Regions from separate parts of the Trujillonella humicola genome, predicted to be linked through region 3. Evidence: predicted binding sites of a transcription regulator. Region 3 holds the regulator's gene; each other region holds the start of a gene.

Region 1 (7,261 bases), on a different contig from region 3:
CACGGCGGGTCGGCGTGCCGCACCTCGGGCTGCCGCACCTGCACCTGCCGCACGTGCACCTGCCGCACGCGCACCTGCCCGAGCGGGTCGTGGCCAGGATGCGGCACCGGTCCGGCGGCCGGTCCGGCTCCGAGGACTCCGACACGCCCCGCTGACCGCGCGGTGGATCAGCCGGCCGGGCGGACCTCCAGGCGGACGCCGTCGGCCAGCCGGTAGGGGGTGGTGGCCACGAGCGCACCGACGACCCGCCGCAATCGCGACACCTCGGCACGCACGGTCACCACGTGCCCGGCATCGCCGAACAGCAGGGCCGACAGGCGTCCCGCCGACAACCCGGACGGCCCCGCGGCGGCCAGCAGGGCGAGCAGTTCGGCGTGCCGCGGCGAGAGCGCCGCCCGCCAGGGCTCGCCGTCGGCGCGGACCTCGAGCACCGGCCGGTCGCCCCGGACGAGCGTCGCCTCGATCGGCCGCCCGGCCCCGCGCGGCCGGACCAGCCAGCCCTCGCCGAGCCGCTCCGGCGTGCACAGGCCCAGCCCGGGGACGGCGAGGGCGTGCCCCGCCCGCGGCACCTCCACCCGCTCGCGGACGGCGACGCCCACGTGGGAGGCCACCCAGCCGTGCTCGTCGACCAGCAGCAGCGGACCGCGCACGGTGGCCAGCACGGTCTCCGCCGAGCGCCGCAGCCGTTCCAGCCGCAGCTCGTGGTGCCGCCACAGCTGGGCCTCGGCCAGCCGCACCGCCGTCTCCACCAGCGCCGTGAGCGCGGGGTGCAGGGTGAGCGCCGGCCCGCTGACGTCGACCACGCCGAGCAGGTCGCCGGTGCGCGGGTCGTGCACCGGGAAGGCGGTGCAGTACCAGGCGTGCTGGGCCTGCTCGAAGTGCTCGGCGCTGAACAGCTGCACGGGGGCGCCCTCCGCGAGCGCCGTCCCGATCGCGTTGGTGCCGACGGCGGACTCGGTCCACAGCGCACCCTCGCTGAAGCCGAGGTCGTCGGCCCGCCGCCGCACGCCGGCCGCGCCCTCCCGCCAGAGGATCACGCCGTCGGCGTCGGTGACAACGAGCAGGAAGCGCGAGGCGTCGGCGACGCTGCCGAGCACCTGCCGCAGCTCACCGATGACGGCGTCGAGCGGGGACTCGCGGCGGCGGCGCTCCCACTCCGCCGCGGGGAGCGGGTCGCGGGCGTTGGCCCGGCCGGGGTCCAGGCCGGCGCCCAGCACGCGCTGCCAGGAGCGTGCCACCACGGCCCGGGGCCGCATCGGGGGGCGGCCGCCAGCGAGCACGGCGTCGTGCACCCGCCGCAGCGCACGGGCGTGCGTGGACAGATCGGTGCCGGGCCTGATCGCCCCGAAGTCGCCCACCGGCGTCCCCTCCTGCAATCGGGTGCAACCCTCCCGGCGCCGCTCCGCGGGCGGTGTGCTGCCGGTCACACCCTAGTGAGGAGATGCCATGACGCAGACACTGGACGCGCCCCCCGCCACGGCCGCCCAGCGCGCCGAGTCGTGGCTCGCCGCGTTCGCCGACGCCCTGCGCGCCCGCGACGTCGAGCGGGCCACCGGGATGTTCGCGACCACCAGCTTCTGGCGCGACCTGATCGCCTTCTCCTGGAACATCACCACCGTCGAGGACCGCGACGGGGTCCGCGAGCTGCTGACCGCCACGCTGGACCGCACCGACCCGACGGGCTTCGCGGTCAGCGAGCCACCGGACGAGGCCGGCGGCGTCACCACCGCCTGGTTCACCTTCGAGACGGCGGTCGGCCGCGGCAAGGGCCTGGTGCGGCTGGTCGAGGAGGACGGCGAGCCGCGCGCCTGGACCTTCCTGACCACCCTGTACGAGCTGAAGGGGCACGAGGAGCCGCGCGGGCCCCGCCGTCCGCTCGGCGCCGAGCACGGGGTCCACCGCGACCGGCTGACCTGGCTGGAGCGGCGGCAGCAGGAGGAGGCCGAGCTCGGGGTCGCCACGCAGCCCTACGTCCTGGTGATCGGCGGCGGGCAGGGCGGCATCGCGCTCGGCGCGCGGCTGCGGCAGCTCGGCGTCCCCTCGCTGGTGGTCGACAAGCACCCGCGGCCCGGCGACCAGTGGCGCGGCCGGTACAAGTCGCTGTGCCTGCACGACCCGGTCTGGTACGACCACCTGCCCTACGTGCCGTTCCCGGAGAACTGGCCGGTGTTCGCGCCCAAGGACAAGATCGGCGACTGGCTCGAGTCGTACACGCGGGTGATGGAGATCCCGTACTGGCCGAGCACCGTGGCGCGCTCGGCGACGTACTCGCCGGAGGCGGGGGAGTGGACGGTCGAGGTCGAGCGGGAGGGGAAGCCGCTGACGCTGCGGCCCCGGCACGTCGTCCTGGCGACCGGGATGTCCGGCAAGCCGAACGTGCCCGAGATCCCGGGGCAGGACGTGTTCCGCGGCGACCAGCAGCACTCGTCGCAGCACCCCGGCCCGGACGCCTACGCCGGCAAGCGGGTGGTCGTCGTCGGCAGCAACAACTCCGCGTTCGACATCTGCGGCGCGCTGTGGGAGCACGGCGTGGACGTGACGATGGTGCAGCGCTCGTCGACGCACATCGTCCGCAGCGACACGCTCATGGACATCGGCCTGGGCGCGCTGTACTCGGAGGAGGCCGTCGCCGCCGGCATGACCACGGAGAAGGCCGACCTGACTTTCGCCTCGCTGCCGTACCGGATCATGCACGAGTTCCAGATCCCGCTGTACGAGCAGATGCGCGAGCGCGACGCCGACTTCTACGACCGGCTCGAGCGGGCCGGGTTCTGGCTCGACTGGGGCGACGACGGGTCCGGGCTGTTCATGAAGTACCTGCGCCGCGGCTCCGGCTACTACATCGACGTGGGCGCCGCGGACCTGGTGGCAAACGGCGACGTGAAGCTGGTCCACGGGCAGGTCACCCGCCTGACCGAGGACGCCGTCGTGCTCGACGACGGGACCGAGCTGCCGGCCGACCTCGTCGTCTACGCCACCGGGTACGGGTCGATGAACGGCTGGGCGGCGGACCTCATCTCGCCCGAGGTCGCCGACCGGGTCGGCAAGGTGTGGGGGCTGGGCTCGGACACCACGAAAGACCCGGGTCCGTGGGAGGGCGAGCAGCGGAACATGTGGAAGCCCACCCAGCAGGAGGGGCTGTGGTTCCACGGCGGCAACCTGCACCAGTCGCGGCACTACTCGCTCTACCTCGCGCTGCAGCTCAAGGCCCGCTACGAGGGGATACCGACACCGGTGCACGCCCTGCAGGAGGTCCACCACACCTCCTGAGAGCTCCGCCGGGGGCGGGGGCCTGGCCACCCCCGCCCCCGCCGGCCAGGGTCGCGCCCTTGCCCGCGCACCTTGCGGGCGTACCCCCGACGTTGCCGGTGCTGCATGACCGGCAACGTCCGGGGGACGCCCGCACTGTGGACCGGTGGCCGCGCAGCGGTGCCGTCTTGCGAGAAATGTCGTACCTCAAACGTATGTTCGGATCATGTCGCCGGCGGTCGAGTCGCAGTCGCGCGTGGAGCGTGCGCTGGTCGAGTGCCTGCTCGACGTTCCCGGGTCGGTGTCGCGGCTGCCGGTCGAGCTGCTGACGCGGTCGGAGAAGGCGCTGGCATTGGAGCGGCTGGTGGCCGAGCGGGCGCGGCTGGCTGCCTACGAGGCCGAGCTGGTGTGCGGGCTGGCCGACGAGTCACCCGACGGCGAGGACCCGCCGGCCGGCGCTCGCGGGTCCCGGGCCGGCTGGTCGGCGGAGCGGGCGCTGCCGGGGATCTCGGAGTTCTTCCCCGCCGAGCTGGGGCTGGTGCTCAACTGCGGGCGGGGGACGGCGGCGAACCTGGCCATCCGGGCCTGGACGTGGCGGACGAACCTGCCGGGGACCTTCGCCGCGCTGGCCGCCGGAGAGCTGGACGAGCCGCGGGCCAAGCTGCTGGCCGAGGTGCTCGAGCACGCCGACCCCGGTGTGTCCCGCCGGGTGGAGGCCGCGCTGCTGCCCGAGGCGGCGGACCTGTCGCTGCGCCGGCTGCGCGAGCGGGCCGCGGGCCTGCTGCTGGAGTACGCACCCAAGCAGGCGGAGAAGGCGAGGCAGGAGGCGGAGAAGGCCGCCGACGTGCGGATCTACCCGTCCACCCGGGAGGGGATGGCCACTGTCGCCGTCGACCTGCCCGCCGACGAGGCCGCCGCGGCGTACAGCGTGATCGACCAGCTGGCCCGCCTGGCCAGGGCCGACGGCGACCCGCGGCCGATCGGGCAGCTGCGTACCCGCATGTGGCTGGCGACGGTGCTGCGGTTCTGGCACCCGGACCTGCCGCCGGTGACCGCGAACCTGCAGATCACCGCCTCCCTGTCGGCGCTCGAGGGCGCCTCGGACCAGGCCGGGGAGGTGTCGGGACTCGTGGTCACCGGCGCCCACCTGCGGCAGCTGCTGCACCGCCTGGACGCGCTCGGGCTGCGTGCGCCGGCCGGTGGGTCGGTCACCCTCGGACTGACCGACGACGACGGTGCATTGCTGGCCACCTGCACGCTGGACCAGCTGCGTGCCTTCGCCCGCCGCGGCTGCCCCGACCACCGGGACCAGGACTGCTCGTGCGCGGTGCTGGGCCGGCCCGAGCGGGTCGACGGCTACACCCCGAGCCGGCCGCAGCAGCGGTTCGTGCACACCCGCGACCGCACCTGCCGCTTCCCCACCTGCGGGCAGCGGGTCGGCTGGGCCGACGCCGACCACGTCGTGCCGCACGCCTGCGGCGGCGAGACCGACTGCGCCAACCTCTGCTGCCTCTGCCGCAGCCACCACCGGCTCAAGACCTTCGCCCAGGGCTGGCAGTTCGCCCTGGCCGACGACGGCACGCTCACGGTGACCACCCCGTCGGGGATCACCCGCAGCACCCGCCCTCCCGGACTGCGCCCACCGGACCCACCGGACCCACCGGACGACCCCGACACCGGCGGAGCTGCAGCGGGCGGACCGGAGCCCGGACCGCGACCGCGGGCACCAGGCATCCGCGAGCTGATCAGGCGCTCACGGATCGGCCCGGACAGCCCGCCCCTGGACCACGGCAGCGACCCGCCGCCGTACTGATCGCCCGACCGGCTCCCGGCCACCGACCGGCGCGGTCGACCGACATCCCGATCTCCCCGACAGGAGGACTCGTCGCCATGCCGCCATGTCGCCCTGCCGTCGTGTCGCCGTGCCGTCTCGTCGCGATGCCGTCTCGTCGCCGTGCCGCCATGCCGCCATGCCGCCATGCCGCCATGTCGACGTGTCGTCCCAGGAGCTCAGGAGAGCGTCAGCGGAGGACGGAGCGGAACAGCTCGACGAGCCGGTCGGCGTGCGCGTCGAAGGTGTGCCGCTCCCGTACCGCCAGCGCGGCGCTGGCACCGGCGCGGGTGCGGACCTCCTCGGCCAGCAGGTCCGCGACGTCGTCCGGGCCGCGGTAGAGCAGACCGGTGCCCTCGGCGCGGAGCACCCGTTCCACCGACACCAGCGACCCGGGGTTGGACTGCTGCAGCAGCGGGAGTCCCGCCGCCAGGCAGACCGGCAGGCGCGCGGGGGAGTTGAGGTCGTCCCAGGAGGCCAGCCGCAGGTCACCGCCGTTGACGCTGTCGAACCGGTGCAGCCAGCCGGCGTCGTACCGCGACAGCTCCGCCACCCACCGCTCGGGGCCGATCGGCGGGTGCACGTGCACGTGGTCCGGCGCCCGGACGAGCGCCTCGTCCAACCAGCCGGTCCACGCGCCGGTCGGTCCGGGCGCCCGCACCTGCCCGTAGAGGTGGGTGTGCACCCCGCGCCGCGCCAGCGCCAGGACCCAGTCGAGGTCCAGGCCGGAGGGGCGGCCGGCGAGCACGGCGTGCGGCTGCCCGTCGGCGTCCGAGAGCTTCGGGGCGAGCGGGGCGTCGTGCCACTCGCGCGGCGGCAGGTCGCCGTCCAGCACCCCCAGCCGTGCCCGGTCGACCCGGCCGGCGAGCGCGAGGGCGAACCAGTCCCGCTCCTCCTCGCTGCAGAACAGGCAGGCGTCGGCGCCGGTCACCAGCTCGGCCAGCAGCGGCCACTCCCCGCGCACGACGCTGCGCTGCGGCGCCTCCTTGAAGTGCCACACGAAGGGCAGCTCCGGGAAGGCCGCGCGGACGGCGTGCGCCAGCGGCACCGCGCGCCAGTTCAGCTGCGCCCACACGACGTCGGGGGCGAGCGCGCGCACCGCCTCCCGCCACCCGGCGGCGGCCAGGTCGTGCACCGCGCCGAGGTCGGCCACGTGCCCGAACGGCAGCGGCCCGACGGTCGAGTCGCCCAGACCGGTCGCCGTCCACAGCCCGGTGAGCCGGTGCCCGCGCTCGGCGAGCGCCAGCACCCGCTCGGGGTTGAACGCCAGCTCGCCCACGACCAGCACCCGCAGGCCGTCGACCGCCGGCCGGTACACGCGACCACGGAAGCGCGCGTAGCGGGCTCCCTCGTCGACGTCGGCCCCGTCGGTGGAGGCGAAGCGCAGCGGCTGCGCGACCCCGTACCGCGCCCGGAAGACGTTCAGCCCGCCGTCGTACGCCGCCCGGATCGCCCGCGACCGCTGACCGGGGTGCCGGGTCCACCCGCAGGTGACCCGGCCGGTGTCCGCCACCGCGCCCGCCGCGTCGAGCCGGCGCCACAGCAGCCGGTCGAGGTCGTCGGTCTCCAGCTCGGCCCGCTCGGTCCACCGCTCGCCGGTGCGCCGGTGCGCCACCTGCACCAGCTGGTCGTAGGCGGTGTCCGACGGCTCGGCCAGTCCCGAGCGGGCCCGCGCGACGGCCGGGTCGGCGAGGCAGCCGAGCAGGGCTCCGAGGTGGCCGGGCGCCCACACGTCGTCGGCGGGCAGGTAGGCGACCACCGGCGCGGTCGTCGCGTCCAGCCCGGTGTTCAGCGCCGCCCCCAGCCCCCGGTTCTCCCCGTGCCGCAGGAGCCGGATCCGGGGGTCGCCGGGCAGCGCCGCCGCGACCGCGCCGGTATCGGGCGAGCCGTCGTCGACCACCACCGCCTCCCAGTCCACGACCGTCTGGCCCAGCAGCGAGCCCAGCGCCCGGGGCAGGAAGGCGGCGTGCGGGGAGGAGGGGGAGGAGTGCACGGGCAGCAGGACGGCGACCCGCGGCACCCCGGCGCGCGAGCCGGTCACGCGCTCACGGCCTCCCGCACCCGGCCGTGCACCCGCGCGCGGATCCGGGTGTACACGGCGGCCACCCGGCCGGCCAGCCGCGGCCACGCGTACTCGTCGGCGCGTGCCCGGGCCCCGGCGGCCAGCCGCGCCCGCAGCTC
Region 2 (7,261 bases), on a different contig from region 3:
GCGCGCCGGCCCAGCACGCGGTTCACCAGCGTCGACTTCCCCACGTTGGGCCGTCCGACGACCGCCACGACCGGCAGCGGCGCGCCGGTCCCCTCCTCGGTCACCGCGCCACCCCCACCGACTCGTGCGCCAGCTCGACCACCCGGTCGACCACCTGGCCGCGGTCCAGGTCGGTGCTGTCGACGACGATCGCGTCGGCTGCCGGTCGCAGCGGGCTGTCCGCGCGGCTGCTGTCGTACTCGTCGCGGCGGCGCAGGTCGGCGGCGAGGTCGGCGACCTCCGCGGGCTCGGTCAGGCCCAGCTGCAGGGCGCGCCGCTCGGCGCGGGCCTCGGGCGCCGCGGTCAGGTAGATCTTGCAGGTCGCGTCCGGCAGGACCACGGTGCCGATGTCGCGGCCCTCCACCACCACGGCGTCCGCGGCGGCCACCAGCGAGCGCTGCTGGTCGACCAGCTGCCGGCGCACCGCGGGCACCGCCGAGACCGCCGACACCGCGCGGGTCACCTCGGCGCCGCGGATGCGCACCGCGACGTCGACGCCGTCCACCCGCACCAGCTCGGTGCCGGCCGCCGTCCCCACCTCGATCCGCGCGCCGGCGACGACGGCGGCCACCGCCGCGGCGTCCTCTGGGTCGACCCCGGCGTCCAGGACGGCGACGGTCGCCGCCCGGTACATCGCGCCGGTGTCCAGGTAGGCGGCGCCGAGCCGGGCGGCGACGGCACGCGCGACGCTGGACTTGCCGGTGCCCGAGGGCCCGTCGAGCGTCACCTGCCCGCGGAAACCGGTGCTCACTGTGCGATGTCCCGGCGGAGGGCGGTCGCGCCGCGCAGGTACACGTGGGCGATGTCGGCCCGCGCCCGGTCGGTCTCCACGTGCGCCATCAGCCGGAGCACCCGCGGCAGCGCGTGCGGCACGTCGATCTCGGTGGCGCACATCAGCGGCACATCCCCGAGGCCGAGCTCGCGGGCGGCCAGCGCGGGGAACTCCGACACCAGGTCGGGGGTGGCGGTGAACAGGATGCTGATGAGCTGCTCGCTGTCGAGGCCGTTGCGCTCCATCACGGTGCTCACCAGCTCGCGGGTGGCCGCCAGCACCTCGTCCCGGTCGTCGGCGTCGACCTGCGTCGCGCCCCGGATGGCTCGGACGGCCATGCACACTCCTCGTTCGTGCTCGGACAGGGGATCGGCTGCGCGGCCGCTCCGGTCCTCGCTCGTTCCTCGCTGCGGTGCTCACGGCCGGACGGCTCGCGGGGCCCGCGGACGACGGGGCCCGGTCGAGTCTAGGTTCGACCGGTCCGGGGGCGGTCGCCGCCGTCGGCCGCCACCCCCGCCCGGCGTCCCCGAGGAGCTGCCCGTGCCGATCCCACCCACCGGGGAGCAGTTCGTCCTCGCCTCCGGCGACGCCACCGTGACCGTGGTCGAGGTCGGGGGCGGGCTGCGCGGCTACCGGCACGGCGACCGCGAGCTGCTCGACGGCTACGCCGTCACCGAGACCGCCGACGAGGGCAGCCGGGGCCACGTGCTGGCGCCCTGGCCCAACCGGATCGCCGACGGCCGGTACCGCTGGGACGGCGTCGAGCACCAACTGGCCCTGACCGAGCCGGCCCGCGCGACGGCCATCCACGGCCTGCTGCGGTTCGTGGCCTGGACGCCGGTCGACCGGGCCCGCGACCGCGTGGCGCTCGAGCACCTGCTGCACCCGCAGCCGGGGTACCCCTTCACGCTGCGGGTGCAGGTGGCCTACGAGCTCGGCGAGGCGGGGCTGCGGGTGACCACCACCGCGACGAACGAGGGCGAGGTGCCGCTGCCCTACGGCGAGGGTCACCACCCCTACCTGTCGGCCGGGCCGGGCCGGCTGCTGGACGAGTGCACGCTCGTCGTCCCCGCGGCCACCCGGCTGGACACCGACGCCCGCGGCATCCCCACCGGCGCCTCCCCGGTGGCCGGGACGGAGGTGGACCTGCGCGCCGGGCGCCGGATCGGCGGCCTGGTCCTCGACACCGCCTTCACCGACCTGGCCCGCGACGACCGGGGCCTCGCGCACGTGCGGCTCACCGGTCCCGACGGAACCGGCGCGGCGGTGTGGCTGAACGACGCCTACGGCTGGCTCCAGCTCTACACCGGCGACGCGATGCGCCGGGACCGGCGCCGCCGCGGTCTGGCGGTGGAGCCGATGACCTGCCCGCCGAACGCCTTCGCCACCGGCGAGGGGGTGCGCCGGCTGGAGCCCGGCGAGTCGGCCACCGGCACTTGGGGGATCGCTCCCCTGGGCTGAGCCGGCGGCCGGGTCACAACCCGACGAGCTCGTTGAGCCGGCCGACCTCGCCCCGCGTCAGCCGGCGGATCGAGCCGACCCGCATCCGCTCCAGCTTCACCGGGCCGATCGCGGTGCGGGTCAGCCGCGACACCGGCAGCCCCACGTGGGCCAGCAGCCGCCGGACGATGTGCTTGCGCCCCTCGTGCAGCACCACCTCGACCACCGACTGGCCGGCGTGGGTGTCCACGACCGTGAACGAGTCGACCGCCACCGGGCCGTCCTCGAGCTCCACGCCCCGGCGCAGCCGCCTGCCGAGGTCGCGCGGCACCGAGCCCGAGACCTGCGCCAGGTAGGTCTTCTTCACCTCGTAGGAGGGGTGGGCCAGCCGGTGGGCGAGCTCGCCGTCGTTGGTGACCAGCAGCAGGCCCTCGGTGTCCTGGTCCAGCCGGCCGACGTGCACCAGCCCCGGCGCGAGGTCGCCCACCATGTCGCCGACGGTCGCCCGGTTGCGGTCGTCGCTCATCGCGGTGATGACCCCGGCGGGCTTGTTGAGCGCGTAGGTGACGCGGTCGTCACGCAGCTCCAGGCGGACGCCGTCGACGGCGATGTGGTCGGAGTCGGGGTGCACCCGCATGCCCTGCACACCGACCACGGCACCGTTCACGCTGATCCGGCCCGCCTCGATCATGTCCTCGCACACCCGCCGCGAGCCGACGCCGGCGCGGGCCAGGACCTTCTGCAGCCGCTCCCCCTCGGGGTGGCCGGCCCCGGGCCCGGGGGCGCGGTCGCCCGGGTGCGCCGGGGCGAGCTCCATCTCCTCCGACCAGCCCTCCCCGCCCCCCGTGGCCGGTGGCTCGGTGGGCAGCTGGTCGGGGGTCTCGTCGTCCGTGCGCGGGGCGTCCATCCGCGCCAGTCTCCCACTCCGGCCGCGGTCCTCCCGACCGCGTGCGGGAGGATCCCGGCGTGCGCACGGAGCAGGTCATGGGTCTGGTGCTCGCGGTCATGGGCGTCGCCCTGGTGCTCCTGTCGCGGCGGCTGGTGTGGGAGCACTCCCCCGACAACGCCGCGGCCCGCGATCGCCTCGGCGCCGCGGGCGTCTGGTCCGACCGTGCCCGCGCCTTCCACCTCTGGCGCGGCCGGCTCGCGGGCGGCGCCTTCGTCGTCGTCGGGGTGCTGCTCCTGACCGGCGTCCTCTGGGGCGACTGAGGTCGACCTCCGGGTCTCCGCCGCTCGCAACCGGGCAGAACTGCACTTCTGCACTGGGCAGAACTGCACTTCTGCACGGGGCAGAAGTGCACTTCTGCACGGGGCAGAAGTGCACTTCTGCACGGGGCAGAAGTGCACTTCTGCACGGGGCAGAAGTGCAGTTCTGCCCCCGGTGGGGAGAGGACGGCGTCAGTGCGCGTCGGGGTGCTCGAGGAGGAGGGACGCCGTCTCCGGCAGCAGCGGCCCCAGGTCGGGCAGCTCGGTCAGGCTCGCGAGCCCGAGCCGCTCGAGGAACAACGGCGTGGTGCCGTAGAGGCCCCCGCCGGAGTCGGGGTCGCTGCCCACCTCGTGCACCAGCCCGCGGGCCAGCAACGTGCGCATCACGCCGTCGACCCCCACGCCGCGGATCGCGGCGATCCGCGCCCGGGTGACCGGCTGCCGGTAGGCGATGACGGCGAGGGTCTCCAGCGCGGCCTGGGTGAGGCGGCTGCCGCGGCCGTGGCCGAGGTAGCGCTCGACGACCCCGGCGTGCTCCTCCCGGGTGTAGAGGCGCCAGCCCTCGCCCACCTGCCGCAGGGTGATGCCGGCGCCGCGGCGGTCGTAGTCCTCGGCCAGCTCGGCCAGCGCCCGCCGGGCCCGGTCGACCGGGCAGCGCAGGGACGCCGCCAGCGTCTCCTCGTCCACCGGGCCGTCCAGCACGAACAGCAGGGCCTCGAGCCCGCCCCGCAGCGTCGCCGGGTCCACCTCCTCGACCGGCTCCCGCTCCTGCTCCGGCTCCGGCTCCGGCTCGGGCATGCCCGGCAGGGGCAGCAGCGCCTCCTCGACCGGCACGGGTGGCGGCTCCTCCGCCTGGGGGGGCGGTCGCTCGGCGACGCGCGCGGCCAGCTCGGCGGCCACGGCGTCCCAGACGGCGGGGTCCTCGTCCCGGTCCTCGGCCACCTCCCGGGTCGCGGCGAGCTCGGCGGCCAGGGCGTCCCAGGAGACGGGCCGCCGCTCCTCCTCGCTCACCGGTCCTCCTCCCCGTCGGTCCCGCCGTCCTCGCCCGGCGGCACGGGCAGCGTCGCGCCCACCCACCGCACGTGCAGCTCGCCCAGCGGCGTGAGCTGGTCGAAGACCACCCGCTGCTGACGGTAGAGCTCCAGCAGCGCGAGGAAGCGGGCGACCACCTCGAGGGTGTGCTCGCAGTCCGCCGTCAGCGCGCGGAAGCTCGCCGTCCCCGCCTCCGCCAGCCGGTTGCGGACGGCGAGCAGCTGCTCGGCCATGCTGACCGGCGGCGCGTGCAGGTGGCCGACGCCGACCGTCGGCGGCGCCTGGGGGGTGAGCACGCGGGTGGCCAGCGCCGCGAACTGCTCCGGCGTCACGCCGAGGAGCACCTCGGGCGTCTGCTCGGCGAACCGGGGGTCGGGTCCGGCGTCGCGGCCGTAGCGGAGGACAGCGCCGGCCTCTCGCTCGCGGAGGAACGCGGCGGCCTCCTTGTAGGCGCGGTACTGCAGCAGCCGGGCGAAGAGCAGGTCGCGGGCCTCGAGCAGCTCGAGGTCGTCCTCGTCCTCGACGTCGGCGGCGGGCAGCAACCGGGCGGCCTTCAGGTCGAGCAGGGTCGCGGCGACGACGAGGAACTCGCTGGCCTGGTCGAGGTCCAGCTCGTTCCCGAGCGCGCGCAGGTGGGCGATGAACTCGTCGGTGACCTGGGAGAGCGCGATCTCGGTGACGTCGAGGCGGTGCTTGGCGATCAGCTGCAGGAGCAGGTCGAACGGGCCCTCGAAGTTGGTCAGCCGGACGGTGAACCGCCCGGCCGCCCGCTCCTCGGTCACGGGAGCGACCCTAATGACCGGTCGGCGTGCGCAGGGGTGCAGGCCGGCAGGCGCGGACCGCACCTGTCCGCACGACGTCGACGCGGTCAGCGACCCTTCAGCCGGCGGACCAGCACCGAGTCCTCGCCGGACTCGGCGAGGTCGGCCAGCAGCACCGCGATGGCCTCGCGCACGATCCGGCCGCGGTCGGCGGCCACCCCGTGCTGCGCGCGCAGGGTGAGCCGCGCGCTCTCCAGGGCCAGCAGCTCGTCGGCCGAGATGTAGACCGTGATCTTTTCGTCGTGCTTCGTCCGCTCCGCGCGCACGGCCTTCCCGCGGGTCCGCGGCGCCTGGGGGGCCAGGGTCGGCGCGGGCGGGGCCGACGTCCGGTAGGAGGCCAGCGGGTCGGCGTCGGCGCCGGCCGGGACCAGGGTCAGCCCGGGGATGGCCTCCTCGACGCCGGGCACCGACGCGGTGCGCCGCGGCGCGGCGGCCGGGCTGCGCAGCGCCGGGGAACTCGTGGTCGCCGCGACGCTGGGCAGCTCGGTGACCTCGGCCGCCGGCGGGGTGTCGGTGCGCCGGAACAGCTCGGAGGCGCCGGGCAGGACGGGACGCCGTGTCACAGTGCGATGACCTCCTTCGCCAGGTCGCGGAAGGCCGCGGCGCCCGACGACGTCGGCGCCCAGGTGGTGATGGGCTGGCCGGCGACGGTCGTCTCGGGGAATCGCACGGTGCGGTGGATGACGGTCTGGAACACGGTGTCGCCGAAGGCCTCGACCACCCGGCTGAACACCTCGCGGCAGTGCACCGTGCGGGTGTCGTACATCGTGGCGAGGATCCCGGAGATCTCCAGCTCGGGGTTGAGCCGCTCCTTGACCTTCTCGATGGTGTCCACGAGCAGCGCCACGCCGCGCAGGGAGAAGAACTCGCACTCCAGCGGGATGATGACGCCCTGCGCGGCGGTGAGGGCGTTCACGGTCAGCAGGCCGAGCGAGGGCTGGCAGTCGATGAGGACGTAGTCGTACTCGTCGCGCACGTCGGCGAGCACGCGCAGCAGCGTCTGCTCGCGGGCCACCTCGCTGACCAGCTGCACCTCGGCCGCCGAGAGGTCGATGTTGCTCGGCACGAGGTCCAGGCCCGGGATGTCGGTGGGCACTCGGACGTCGGCGAGGCTGGTGCGCCGCTCCATGAGGGCGTTGTAGATCGTGCGGTCGAGGTGCTGCGCCGGCACGCCGAGGCCCACCGAGAGCGCGCCCTGCGGGTCGAGGTCCACCAGCAGCACCTTGCGGCCGTGCTCGACCAGCGCCGCGCCGAGGTTGATCGTCGACGTCGTCTTGCCGACGCCGCCCTTCTGGTTGCACATCGCGATGACGCGCGCGGGGCCGTGCTGGGTGAGCGGCCGGGGCTCGGGCAGCGGGCGCTGGCGGGCGCGGGCCGGGTCCTGCTTCGAGGCGGCCCCGCCCATGACCTCACCGCCCGGGTCGGGCTCGATGTCGCGCGGGCGCGCGACGGCGGGGGCCGCGTCCCCTCGGATCGCCATGGTCGGTGTCGCCTCCAGCTCCGGCCCGGACCGGCGCGGCGCGCCGGATGCGGTCTTCCCCACCGCTCGGGTGACCCGACGGTAGGGAGTCGGGGAGCGATCACCCAGGAGGCACGCCGAGACCGCGGCCCGGATGTCTAGTGATGACAACACAGCTGCATCACCGCCCGGACCCAACCGACGAGAGTTGTCAGAGAGGGCCGTTGGCCGTTGTCAGGTCAACGCTCGCGGGTGGCTGGTCGCGTACACCTCGCGCAGCCGGTCGACGGTCACCAGCGTGTACACCTGCGTCGTCGTCACCGACGCGTGCCCGAGCAGCTCCTGGACCACCCGCACGTCCGCGCCGCCGTCGAGCAGATGCGTGGCGAAGCTGTGCCGCAGGGTGTGCGGCGAGACGTCCTCGACCGGGATCCCGGCCCGTTCGGCGGCCGTGCGCAGGATCGACCAGGCGCTCTGCCGCGACAGCGACCC
Region 3 (7,261 bases):
GCTGCCGCTCCCCAGCACCGCGGACAGGACGAGCAGCGCGAGTGCGGACGCCGCGACGGCCAGCGCTGTCAGCACGACCCGCCCACGCCGGGTGAGTCGCAGCGGCCCGTTCCCGCACGGCGCGGGAACCCGCCGGCCCGATCGCACCCGCCCGGCGCCGGTCGCCGCCGCCCACGGAACGGGCCGCGCGGCCGGCCGCACGGTGTCACGGCGCGGCGGCGGCGCGCCTCCCGGGCGGACGCGCGACCGGACCGCCGCGCGTTCGCTCCCCGGTCGCCCGGGCCCGGCGACCCCCGAACCGGGCCCACCCTGCCGGCCGGACGGGACTGCACCTCCGCCGTGCAACCGTCCGCAGACCCCTGCCTCGCGCACCGTGCCCACTCCCGCGCCTCCTCCACGACGGCCACCGCGCACCGGCGGCCCATCGAACAGCCGTTCGAATCGAACGTCTGTGCGATGTCTACCGCACCCCGCCGACAGGAGCGAGCCCGACACGGTCGACTTCGAACATGTGTTTGAGAAGCCGGCCCGAACGCGCTACCGTCCGGGCACGCCTCCGGAACGGCCGGGCGAGGACCGCGGCCGGGCGAGCGGGGCGGACGGACGAGCCGTCACCGGACGGCCGGCGAGGAGGAGACGTGGCGGGCAGCAGCGGGACGTCGGGGGGGCGCGGCGGGTCGCGCCGCGCGGGCGGCACGGCGACCGGCACGCCGTCGGCCCCCACCGCGGAGGTCCGGACCTTTCCGGACCGGGGCGAGGCCGGCGATGGTCTGACCCAGCGGCAGCGGCGCGTCCTGGAGGTCATCCGCGACTCGATCGACCGCCGCGGATACCCGCCGTCCGTACGCGAGATCGGCGAGGCGGTGGGCCTCTCCTCGGCCTCCTCGGTCGCCCACCAGCTGTCGGTGCTGCAGAAGAAGGGCTGGCTGCGGCGCGACCCCAACCGCCCCCGCGCCCTCGACGTCCGGCTCCCCGGCGAGATCGCCGCCGCCGGTGCGGCCGCGCCGCCTCCGCCGGTCGCCGAGGACGCCGCGAGCCCGGCGCCGACCTACGTGCCGCTCGTGGGCCGGATCGCCGCCGGCGGTCCCGTGCTCGCCGAGCAGGCGGTCGAGGACGTCTTCCCGCTGCCCCGCGAGCTGGTCGGCGAGGGCACGCTCTTCATGCTCAAGGTGAGCGGCGACTCGATGGTGGAGGCGGCCATCTGCGATGGCGACTGGGTCGTCGTCCGGCAGCAGCCGACCGCCGAGAACGGCGAGATCGTCGCCGCGATGATCGACGGCGAGGCCACGGTGAAGACCTACAAGCGCAAGGACGGCCACGTGTGGCTGCTGCCGCACAACCCGGCCTACGAGCCCATCCCCGGCGACGACGCGACGGTGCTCGGCCGTGTGGTGACGGTGCTGCGCCGCGTCTGACCTGGAGCCCGGCCGGGTGAGGTCCGGCGCTGGGGTCAGCTGCGGGTCGGCCCGGCCGGCGGCGTGCTCCGGCGGCGTCGCCGGCCCACGAGCCACATGATCGCGGTCGCCAGGGCGGCGGCGAGGAGACCGGCCGTGAGCGGGGAGACGCCGTCCTCGGTCTCGGTGAGGACGTCGGCCAGCGAGCCGTCCGGCGCTCCGGTGGCGCCGGCCGGCGCGGTCGTCGTCGGCACCGGGACGACGCTGACGACGCTCGGGAGCCCCTCGCTGGCCACGACGACCGCGGTCCCGTCGGCGGAGAAGCTGATCGCCTCGCCCTGCGGAGACTCGGGCAGAGCGACGCGGACCGGATCGCCCGCCAGCGCCCCGACGACGTCGGAGCCGGTCAGCGGCCACACGTAGGCGTCGGTGTACGTGCGCAGCGCCAGGGCGGAACCGTCCGCGGCAACCGCGCCGCCGGTGACCAGCAACTGACCGGCCCGGCCCACCGGCCCGCCCGGGGTGCCGGTCAGGGTGAGGTCCACCGAGGCGACCTCGACCAGCCCGACGGTGCCGTTGGGCTCCAGTGCAGCCACCGGCCGGAAGACGTCGCTGGAGCCGAGCACCTCCTTGGTCACGATGTAGGGAGTGCCGTCGGGGGCCAGCAGCAGCGCCTCGGCGTCGTGCGGGCCGTCGGGGTAGGTCAGCCGGTGGACGGCGGTGGAGCCGTCCGGGCGCAGGGCGATCAACGCGACCGTCTCGCGGGTGCCGGTGTTGTCCCCGGTGTCGGCCAGCCAGACCGTGCCGTCCGTCCCGACCGCGAGGTCCTCGGGGTCGAAGGGATCCACGTCCGCCTCGTGCACGCGGATCACCTGGCAGGCCGGGTCGAGGGCGAAGACCTGCACGAGGTCACCGCCGTCGTTGATCGCGAGCATGGTGCCGTCCGCCCCCACGACGAGGCCGGACAGCTCCGTCAGCCGGGGATCGGTGATCTCGCACTGCGTGGTCGCCGGCGCGGCCTCCTCGGCGAGCGCGGCCGGTGCGAGCGCGACCGAGGAGCACAGGACCAGCGCCGGCCCGCCGACGGTCAGGAGGGCGGCAGCGAGCCCCGCGCCGGCCGAGCCTCGGGACGCGCCGGAGCCGTCACGGCGACGCTGGACCCCCGTGGTCCGATCGGCGCGGTGCGGCACCTACCCAGCGTGACAGGACCAGCGCGTCCACCGCGTGAACCACGCCCAGCAGGACGACACCCACGGCGGCGCCGGCGACCGCGTCGCTGACCCAGTGGAAGTTCAGGACGATCATCGCCAGGCCGCACAGCACCGGGCCGACGACCGCGAAGAACCACAGGATGCGCTGGGCTCGCGCGGGCAGACCGAACTCGACCGCCTGCCAGCGCGCCACCCCCCACAGCAGCACCGCGTTGGCCACGTGCCCGGAGGGGAAGGACTCGCCGTCGGGATGGTGCAGGAACTGGCCGCCAGCGAAGGCAGGCGCGGTCCGGCCGATCCCCCACTTCAGCTGGTAGACGACCACGCTCAGCAGCACCAGCGCGAGCACCACGCGCAGCAGCGGCACGACGGTGCGGTACCGAACGAGGAGCCAGCCGACCAGGCAGGCGAGGACGAGCAGCATCGTGCCCCGGCCGCCGATCTGGGTGACCAGCCACAGCGGCTGGTAGGCCGCCGAGTCACGCAGCCCCCACTCCGCCACCTGGTCGGACACCCGGTGGTCCACCCGCTCGGTCAGCCCGTGCCCCAGGAGGTCGAGCGTGAGGAGGGCGGCCACGGCGACCGCGATGAGGACCGCCCACCACGTCGGCCGGCCGGCGGACACGACCGGAGGGTGCTCGGGCACCGGTCGCCGGAGCATGGCCGGGAGGGAGCGCCGCACCACGCCGCTGGTCACCGGGTCACGGTACCCGGCCGTGACCCGATCGTGACCTCGGCCGGGCCGGTGCGCCGCTGCACGGGGTGGCCGGGTCAGGCGACCGGGCCGGCGAACTCCCCGAGGGCCGCGGCGAGGGCACCGTCGACCCGCGCGGCCAGCCGGGTGCCGCCGGACTCGTGGCTCTCGCTGAGCACCTCGCCGTCCCGGTGCACGCGGGCCACCAGGTCGCCGCGGTCGTAGGGCACCAGCACGTCCACCTCGATCTCGGGGTGCGGCAGCCGCGCGGCCAGGATCTCCCGCAGCCGCTCGATGCCCTCCCCGGTGCGCGCCGAGACCCACACCGCGCCGGGCAGCGCCTGGCGGAGGGTGAGCACGTCCTCCTCGGTCATGGCGTCGACCTTGTTCACCACGATGAGCTCGGGGACCGACGAGGCGTCGATCTCCTGGAGGACGACGTGGACGGCGTCGATCTGGCCGACCGGGTCGGGATCGGACCCGTCGACGACGTGCAGCAGCAGGTCGGCGGCGGCCACCTCCTCCAGGGTCGACCGGAAGGCGTCGACCAGCTGGTGCGGCAGGTGGCGCACGAAGCCGACGGTGTCGGTGAGGGTGTACTCGCGGCCCTCCTCGGTCTGCGCGCGGCGGACCGTGGGATCGAGAGTGGCGAACAGCGCGTTCTCCACCAGCACGCCCGCGCCGGTGAGCCGGTTGAGCAGGCTGGACTTGCCGGCGTTGGTGTAGCCGGCGATCGCCACGCTCGGCACGGCGTTGCGGTCGCGGTTGGAGCGCTGGGTCTGCCGGGCGGTCGCCATGCCGGCGATCTCCCGGCGCAGCTTGCTCATCCGCGAGCGGATGCGCCGCCGGTCGGTCTCGATCTTGGTCTCGCCGGGACCGCGGGTGCCGATGCCGCCACCACCGGCGACGCGTCCACCGGCCTGCCGGGACATCGACTCACCCCAGCCGCGCAGCCGCGGGAGCATGTACTGCATCTGCGCCAGCTCGACCTGGGCCTTGCCCTCCCGGCTGCTCGCGTGCTGGGCGAAGATGTCGAGGATCAGCGCCGTCCGGTCGACGACCTTGACCTTGAGGATCTTCTCCAGGGCGTTCAGCTGGCCCGGGGTGAGCTCGCCGTCGCAGATCACGGTGTCGGCGCCGGTCGAGGCGACGATGTCGCGGATCTCGGCCGCCTTGCCGGAGCCGACGTAGGTGCCTGCGTCGGGGGTCGGGCGCCGCTGGCTGACGGCCTCGAGCACCTGGGATCCGGCCGTCTCGGCCAGCGCGGCGAGCTCGGCCAGGGACCGGTCGGCGTCGGCCTGCGTGCCCTCGGTCCACACCCCGACCAGCACCACGCGCTCGAGGCGCAGCCGGCGGTACTCGACCTCGGTGACGTCGGCGAGCTCGGTGGACAGGCCCGCGACGCGGCGCAGCGCGCCGCGCTGCTCGAGGTCGTAGCTCCCGGTGGTGTCGTCGGGCTCGTCCCAGCGGCCGGCCGGACGCACGGCCTCCTCGGCGGGCGGGGTGGCGCCGGCGGCACGCTCGGCGCGGTCCTGCGCGTCGGCGAGCACGGCGCGGTTCTGTGCGGTGGTCATCGGCTCCAGCGTGGCATGCCCGTTCCGCCCGGGCACCTGAGTTGTCTCTTCCGTGGAGATCACTGCTCGTGTCATCGGTGGGTACAACGCCGGCGGAGCCCGCATGCATCCCGCCCCCGTGCGGGTAGGGCCGTCCCGACAGGGAGAGGACACCGGACACGAGGAGGCACCCGTGAGCACCAGCAGCAGCGAGGGGCTGGACGACCCGGGCCGCGACCCGGCAGGGCTCGACCCGCCGCGCAACCCGTTCGGCGGCCCGGACCAGGACACCGGCCGCGGACGGCCCCGGGGCACCGGCAACGTGGGTCCGGCGGACAAGCCCGAGGCGCCGACCGACGAGCCGGAGACACGGGCGGACACCCCCGACCGGCCCTGATCGGGGGAGCGGGTCAGGGCCGGTCGGCCGGCCCCTCCAGCCACTCGGCGGTGAGCTCGCCGACGGCGACGACGGCCGCCGGGCCGCGCAGCACGGTGGTCTGCGGCGAGACGTCGACGGTCAGCCGGCCGCCGGGGACGTCGACCACGACGGTCCCGGCGGCCGCGCCACCGGCGACCAGTGCGGCGTAGGCCGCGGCGCACGCACCGGTTCCGCAGGAGCGGGTCTCCCCCACCCCGCGCTCGTGCACCCGGAGCCGGACGTGCGCGTCGGCGCCCTCGACGTCCCGGCCCTCGGCTGCCCCGCGCAGCACGGTCACGAGCTCGACGTTGACGCCGTCGGGGAACAGCGCCGGGTCGACCTCCGGCCGGCCGGAGAGGTCCAGCGCGTCGAGGTCGACGTCGGTCAGGCAGGCCAGGTGCGGGTTGCCCATCGACACCGCGAGCCCGTCGAAGCGGTGCCCGCCCACCTCGGTCGAGCCGCGGCCGAACTCCCGGGCCGGGCCCATGTCGACCCAGTAGGTCCCGTCGTCCCCCGCACCCACCCGGCGCGGTCCGCCCCGGGTGCCGATCCACACCCCGTCGGCGCACGCGGCCCGGTCGAGCAGACCCTCGGTGACCAGCACGTGCAGGAACAGCCGCACGCCGTTGCCGCACATCTCGGCCAGGGAACCGTCGGCGTTGCGGTGGTCCATGAACCACTCGCAGCGGTCGAGGTCCTCGCCGAGCACCGCCGCGGCGTCGGGGACGTGGATGCTGCGCACGACCCGCAGGACGCCGTCCCCACCGAGGCCGGCGCGGCGGTCGCAGAGCCGGCGGACCATCGCGGCGTCCAGCCGGTCCTGCGGCCAGCGGTTGCCGTCGGGGTCGGGCAGGACGACGAAGTCGTTCTCCGTGCCGTGCCCCACCAGGACGCGGTCGTGCGTGCTCACGGGTCCTCCTCGCCGGCGCCCGCCGGTCGCGTGCGCGGCGCTGCTGTGCTGCTGCACGGCTCACCGCCGCGCACCCGGTCCAGGGTACGGCCGGTGATCACCGCGGCGACGGCGTCGGCCAGGTCGGGCCGCCCCGCGTCGAACCAGCTGGTCGCGGGGTCGCGCCGGAACCAGGAGCGCTGACGGCGCACGAAGCGCCGGGTGGTGGTGACGGTGCGCTCCCGCGCCCCCGCGGCGGAGAGCTCGCCGTCCAGCTGGGCGAGCACCTGGGCGTAGCCCAGCGCCCGGGACGCGGTGGGGCCCTCCCGGAGCCCCTCGGCGGCCAGCGCCTCCACCTCGGCGACGAATCCGGCGGCCCACATGCGGTCGACCCGGCGGGCGATCCGCTCGTCCAGCTCGGCCGGCTCCCGGTCCAGCCCGACGACCACGGCCGGGTAGTGCGGGCGGGGCTCGGGCAGCGAGGCGCGGAAGGGCCGACCGGTCAGCTCCACCACCTCCAGGGCGCGGACGATCCGCCGGCCGTTGCCGGGCAGCACCGCCGCGGCCGCGGCCGGGTCGACCGCGGCCAGGCGGGCGTGCAGCGCGGCGGGCCCCACCTCGGCCAGCTCGGCCTCCAGCCGGGCGCGCACCTGCGGGTCGGTCCCGGGGAAGTCGAGCTCGTCGAGGACCGCGCGCACGTACAGGCCGGAACCGCCGACCAGCAGCGGGAGCACGCCGGCCGCCCGGAGGCGGTCGATCTCGGCGCGCGCGCGGTCCCGGTACTCGGCCACCGACGCCGGCTGCCGCACGTGCCACAGGTCGAGCAGGTGGTGCGGGACGCCGCCACGCTCGGCGAGGTCGGGCTTCGCGGTGCCGATGTCCATGCCGCGGTAGAGCTGCATGGAGTCGGCGTTGACGACCTCACCGCCCAGCCGCCGGCACAGCGTGACGGCCAGGGCGGTCTTGCCCGTCGCCGTCGGCCCCACCACGGCGACCACCGGCGGTAGCGCCGGACCGGTCACGGTGCCGTCGGCGACGCCGTCGGGGCCGCCGTCCAGGACGCCACGAGGTAGCCGACCCCCAGCGGTGCCGCGTCGTGGTG

What was found. The regulator LexA, encoded in region 3, represses DNA repair genes until DNA is damaged. The targets are predictions, from matches to a motif close to TCGAACANNTGTTCGA.
Region 1: ACK586_RS13150 (HNH endonuclease signature motif containing protein) is a predicted target of LexA. The motif match lies at 3,457-3,472, and genes of this name have one in related genera.
Region 2: ACK586_RS06815 (aldose 1-epimerase family protein) is a predicted target of LexA. The motif match lies at 1,169-1,184, and genes of this name have one in related genera.

Annotation. Positions count from the first base shown of each region.
Region 1 is NZ_JBJNRJ010000022.1:50,922-58,182, reverse strand. It holds gene ACK586_RS13165 (hypothetical protein) at 15-155, shown strand; gene ACK586_RS13160 (GAF domain-containing protein) at 168-1,358, opposite strand; gene ACK586_RS13155 (NAD(P)-binding domain-containing protein) at 1,447-3,270, shown strand; gene ACK586_RS13150 (HNH endonuclease signature motif containing protein) at 3,476-5,062, shown strand; gene ACK586_RS13145 (glycosyltransferase) at 5,271-7,121, opposite strand; gene ACK586_RS13140 (glycosyltransferase) at 7,118-7,261, opposite strand, start outside.
Region 2 is NZ_JBJNRJ010000008.1:100,681-107,941, forward strand. It holds gene der (ribosome biogenesis GTPase Der) at 1-104, opposite strand, end outside; gene cmk ((d)CMP kinase) at 101-790, opposite strand; gene aroH (chorismate mutase) at 787-1,149, opposite strand; gene ACK586_RS06815 (aldose 1-epimerase family protein) at 1,352-2,272, shown strand; gene ACK586_RS06820 (pseudouridine synthase) at 2,286-3,158, opposite strand; gene ACK586_RS06825 (hypothetical protein) at 3,218-3,460, shown strand; gene scpB (SMC-Scp complex subunit ScpB) at 3,650-4,468, opposite strand; gene ACK586_RS06835 (segregation and condensation protein A) at 4,465-5,271, opposite strand; gene ACK586_RS06840 (hypothetical protein) at 5,358-5,873, opposite strand; gene ACK586_RS06845 (ParA family protein) at 5,870-6,790, opposite strand; gene xerD (site-specific tyrosine recombinase XerD) at 7,004-7,261, opposite strand, start outside.
Region 3 is NZ_JBJNRJ010000032.1:386-7,646, forward strand. It holds gene ACK586_RS15755 (LysM peptidoglycan-binding domain-containing protein) at 1-75, opposite strand, end outside; gene lexA (transcriptional repressor LexA) at 639-1,415, shown strand; gene ACK586_RS15765 (SMP-30/gluconolactonase/LRE family protein) at 1,451-2,584, opposite strand; gene ACK586_RS15770 (phosphatase PAP2 family protein) at 2,538-3,302, opposite strand; gene hflX (GTPase HflX) at 3,377-4,873, opposite strand; gene ACK586_RS15780 (hypothetical protein) at 5,046-5,249, shown strand; gene dapF (diaminopimelate epimerase) at 5,263-6,180, opposite strand; gene miaA (tRNA (adenosine(37)-N6)-dimethylallyltransferase MiaA) at 6,177-7,181, opposite strand; gene ACK586_RS15795 (class III extradiol ring-cleavage dioxygenase family protein) at 7,178-7,261, opposite strand, start outside.